2 regions of the Rathayibacter sp. VKM Ac-2759 genome follow, and region 2 is predicted to be linked to the other one. Evidence: predicted binding sites of a transcription regulator. Region 2 holds the regulator's gene; the other holds the start of a gene.

Region 1 (2,196 bases), on a different replicon from region 2:
CTCTCCGCCGCTCACGCCGGCTGGTCCCTGACCGACGTCGAGCACGCTGCTCGGACCGCTCCCGGGATGGAGCACTACCGGACCAAGAACACCGGCCGCGGCCATCGCCGCCCGCGCTCGCGCGACGAAGCGGCCGAGCGCCTGACACGGCAGTGGGAGAAGGCGCTCCAGTACGCGGCACTGCACGCCGTTCTCCCGGCCGAGCGCGAGCCGGGCGACCTGGTGGAGCTGGAGAGCATCGTCGGCGCCGTCAGCGCCCTCCTCGAGCGGTTCCGGGTGAGCCCGGGCCGGTGGGGTCGGAGTGAGCGGGCGACATCGGAGAAGACGATCCTCACCGCGCTGGCCTACCTCACCCTGCACACCGGCAAGCGCACCGTCGCCGCGTCCATCCGCGACCTCGCCCTCCTCGCAGGCCTGGGCCGCACCACCGCGGCCAGCGCCCTGCGGACTCTCCGCGAAGACGGCTACGTGCAGCTCGCCGTCCGCGCGGACGGCTCGAACGCCAGCGAATGGCGACTGTCCGAGCACTTCTCCACAGGCTCACTGCAAGGTCCGGTCACAACCACTAATAACCCCCGCCCCCCCGGTCCGATCTTCACCGAACGAACCATGCTCCTCACCATGCTCGAAGCCGACCTCACCGACACCCGGCACGACCTCTTCACCCGCGCCGGCCTGGGACACCTGGCAGGAAAGACCTACGCTCTGCTGCGTCGCGAAGGGACCCTCGCCCTCGACGCCGCCGCCACGCTGCTCGGAGTCAGTACTCGCACCGCCGCCACTGCTCTCTCCCGCCTACGCACACACCGGCTGATCATCAAGCACACGACCGGGTGGACCCGCGCTAAGCGCGACCTCCGCACTGCCGCAGCTCGCATCCTCGGCGTCGACGGAGCCCTCGCAGATCGAGCCCACCGCTACGACGTCGAGCGCGAGGTCTGGGCCTGGTGGCAAGCCGAACTGACCCACCGCTCCTCCTCCCCCAGGCAACGCCCACGACGCCGACACGTGTCGAGCCGACCCTTGTTCGAGGACACCACTCCCGGTGAGCGCGTCTGGCCGCTCTACCCCCGCGACGCCGCCGGCCGCGGCGATCACCGCGAGGCGCTGCACTGGGGACGCACCGGCATGCTCGCTCCCGGATCACTCTGGTGGTCCTCCACCGCTGCCTAGCCCCGACGCTGACCCTCGAGGTCGACGCGGATCCCCGACGAGCTCGACGCGCCCGAGACGGCTCCGCCGACCGGCCGAACGACAGGCGCACACGAGCGCTGTCGGACCCTCCGACCTACACTCGAATTCCATCGAACATATGTTCGAACGCGTCAGGAGGTATCGAGATGACTGTGACGATCGTGGAGCGGATCTCGACTCCGGCTCTGGACGCCGTGGCGATCGCGTTCCTCGTCGCCGGCGACGCGGTAGCCGCTGGGTTCCCCTCCCCCGCGCAGGACTACTTCGACGGCTCCCTCGACCTCAACGACCACCTGATCCGCGACAAGACCTCCACCTTCATCGTCCGCGTCTCCGGGGAGAGCATGATCGGCGCCGGCATCAGCGACGGCGACGAGCTCGTGGTCGACCGCTCCCTCTCCCCCAAGGACGGCAACGTCGTCGTCGCGATCCTCGACGGCGAACTCACCGTCAAGCGCCTCGAACTCTCCCCCGGCGGCGTCATCCTGCGCGCCGAGAACTCCGAGTACCCGCCGATCCTCGTCCCCGAGCTCAGCGACCTCCAGGTGTGGGGCGTCGTCACCGTCTGCCTCCACCACCTCCACCGTGCGCTCTGAACAGCGCAGAGGCCTGGTCGACGTCAACAGCTTCTACGTCTCCTGCGAGCGACTGTTCGACCCGAAGCTGCACGGCCGGCCCGTGGTTGTCCTCTCCAACAACGACGGATGCGTGGTCGCCCGCTCCGACGAGGTGAAGAAGCTCGGCATCGAGAACGGCACGCCCTGGTTCAAGATCGAACCTCTCAACCGATCCGGCCGCCTGCCGGAAGTGGTCGCCCGAACCAGCAACTACGAGCTGTACGGGGAGCTGTCTACCCGTGTGATGGAGCTACTCAGTGGTTACTCCGCCGAGCAGCTCGACGCGCTGATGGTCTCGCAGCACGTCACAGAGCTGTAGGGCGTCGCCGGCCGTACCGCAAAGCGGCTCGCGGAGCTGTCCATCTAACATGATCCGGGAGCTCCG
Region 2 (2,196 bases):
CGGGCACGACGGCCTGGGGCGCACCGTAGGGGTGCTTGCCGCGGAGGTCGTCGCGCAGGGGCAGATCATCGAGAGTCGTCACCAGAAGATGCTAGCGGCGCCGCCCGTCGAGGCCGGAGTGCCGGTCAGCGGACGACGTCGTACTGGGAGGGGACCGCGAGGCGCTGCCCGGGCTCGATGCCGGCGCTGGGGAGCTGGTTGAGCGACAGGATGTCGTCGACCACGTCGCGGGGGTCGGACTCCGGAGCGAGCTCCTCGGCGAGCGACCAGAGGGACTCGCCCGCGCGGACGGTGACGTACTGGAACTCGACGCCCGACTGATCGGCGGACGCGACTGCTCCCCCGCCGTTCAGGCCGAAGACGAAGGCGCCGGCGACGATCGGCAGCGCCCCGAGAGTGGCGAGCACGGCGCGCCCGCGCCGCGTGAGGCGCAGGTGCGACTTCTGCGGCGTCGCCGGATCGATCGGACGCCGGGTCGCGTGCGAGTCGTGTGTCGTGCGGGAATTCCGTGCGGTCATGGTGATCGCTCCTCTCAGCAGGGACTCGGGGCGGACCTCGGCCGGGAGGGCCGCCCCGAATCTCTGTTCCGAATATATCTTCGAACTTCGCGGCGGACAAGTGCCTGTCGCGTCGTATCCGCTGTGCCGCCCTCCGGATGACGGCTCGCGACACACTCGAACGAATGTTTCGAACGGGGACCCGCGGCGGATACAGTTTCGAGAGCCCGGAGGTAGTACAGCAGCGACCACCGACATTCGACGTCGGACCGCAGCCGGGAGGGTGCGCACGCGGGGTGCGCGCCGAGAGAGGGAGCACCGTGAGCGACGCGCAGACGCCGAAGACCAAGCCGGGCGCCGGTCGCCGCCGCAAGAACCTGAGCGCCAAGCAGCTCGCCATCCTCGATGCGATCCAGCGCTCGGTGTCGAGCCGCGGCTACCCGCCGAGCATGCGCGAGATCGGCGACGCCGTCGGCCTCGCCTCGCTCTCGAGCGTCACGCACCAGCTCAACCAGCTCGAGCTGAGCGGCTACCTCCGCCGCGACCCCAACCGGCCCCGCGCGCTCGAGATCCTGATCGACGTCCCGAGCTCGACCGAGGACGACGGCTCCTTCGAGTCGACCGTGACCGTCGGTGACGCGGCGATGGTGCCGCTCGTCGGCCGGATCGCGGCGGGCGTCCCGATCATGGCCGACCAGCAGATCGACGAGGTGTTCCCCCTCCCCCGGCAGCTGGTGGGCAAGGGCGAGCTGTTCATGCTGAAGGTCGTCGGCGAGTCGATGATCGACGCGGCCATCTGCGACGGCGACTGGGTCGTGGTGCGGTCGCAGCGCACCGCCGAGAACGGCGAGATCGTGGCGGCCATGCTCGACGGCGAGGCGACCGTGAAGGTGCTCCGCCAGCGCGACGGCCACACCTGGCTCCTCCCCCGCAACTCCAACTTCGAGCCCATCCTCGGCGACGAGGCCGAGGTGCTCGGGAAGATCGTCGCGGTGCTCCGCTCCGTCTGACCGCGGACGAGGAGACCCCGGTCCGTCGAGGTTGCCTGCTCGCGCAGGGCGCCTCGACGGGCCGGGGTCCGCTCGTCCGGGCCCGCGCCTCCTAGACGGCCGCCGCTCCCGTGAGCGCCGCGCGGGCGCCGGAGGCCGCGGAGACCATCGACCGCAGCGACGCCACCGTCTCCTCGTAGCCCCGGGTCTTCAGACCGCAGTCCGGGTTGATCCAGAGCTGGCGCGCGGGGATGGAGCCGAGAGCCGTGCCGACCAGATCGGACACCTCCCCCTCGCTCGGGACGCGCGGCGAGTGGATGTCGTACACACCGGGGCCGATGCCCCGCGCGAAGCCGGAGCGCTCGATGTCGGTGACGACCTCCATCCGCGAGCGCGCCGCCTCGATGCTGGTCACGTCCGCGTCGAGCTGGTCGATCGCGTCGATGACGACTCCGAACTCGGAGTAGCAGAGGTGGGTGTGGATCTGCGTGCCCGTCGCGGCTCCCGCGGTAGCGAGCCGGAACGCACCGACCGACCAGTCGAGGTAGGCGGGCTGGTTCGCCTTCTCGAGCGGCAGCAGCTCGCGCAGCGCCGGCTCGTCGACCTGGACGATGCGGATCCCCGCGCGCTCGAGGTCGGCGATCTCGTCGCGCAGGCTCAGTGCGACCTGCTCGGCGGTCTCCTTCAGCGGCTGGTCGTCGCGCACGAAC

What was found. The regulator LexA, encoded in region 2, represses DNA repair genes until DNA is damaged. The targets are predictions, from matches to a motif close to TCGAACANNTGTTCGA.
Region 1: the regulator LexA is predicted to act here: its motif matches at 1,305-1,320, upstream of umuD (translesion error-prone DNA polymerase V autoproteolytic subunit).

The regions. Positions count from the first base shown of each region.
Region 1 is NZ_CP047177.1:120,248-122,443, reverse strand. It holds gene GSU68_RS19040 (hypothetical protein) at 1-1,173, shown strand, start outside; gene umuD (translesion error-prone DNA polymerase V autoproteolytic subunit) at 1,341-1,790, shown strand; gene GSU68_RS19030 (hypothetical protein) at 1,780-2,130, shown strand.
Region 2 is NZ_CP047176.1:1,480,611-1,482,806, reverse strand. It holds gene GSU68_RS06785 (histidinol-phosphate transaminase) at 1-85, opposite strand, end outside; gene GSU68_RS06780 (LysM peptidoglycan-binding domain-containing protein) at 126-518, opposite strand; gene lexA (transcriptional repressor LexA) at 818-1,507, shown strand; gene metE (5-methyltetrahydropteroyltriglutamate--homocysteine S-methyltransferase) at 1,599-2,196, opposite strand, start outside.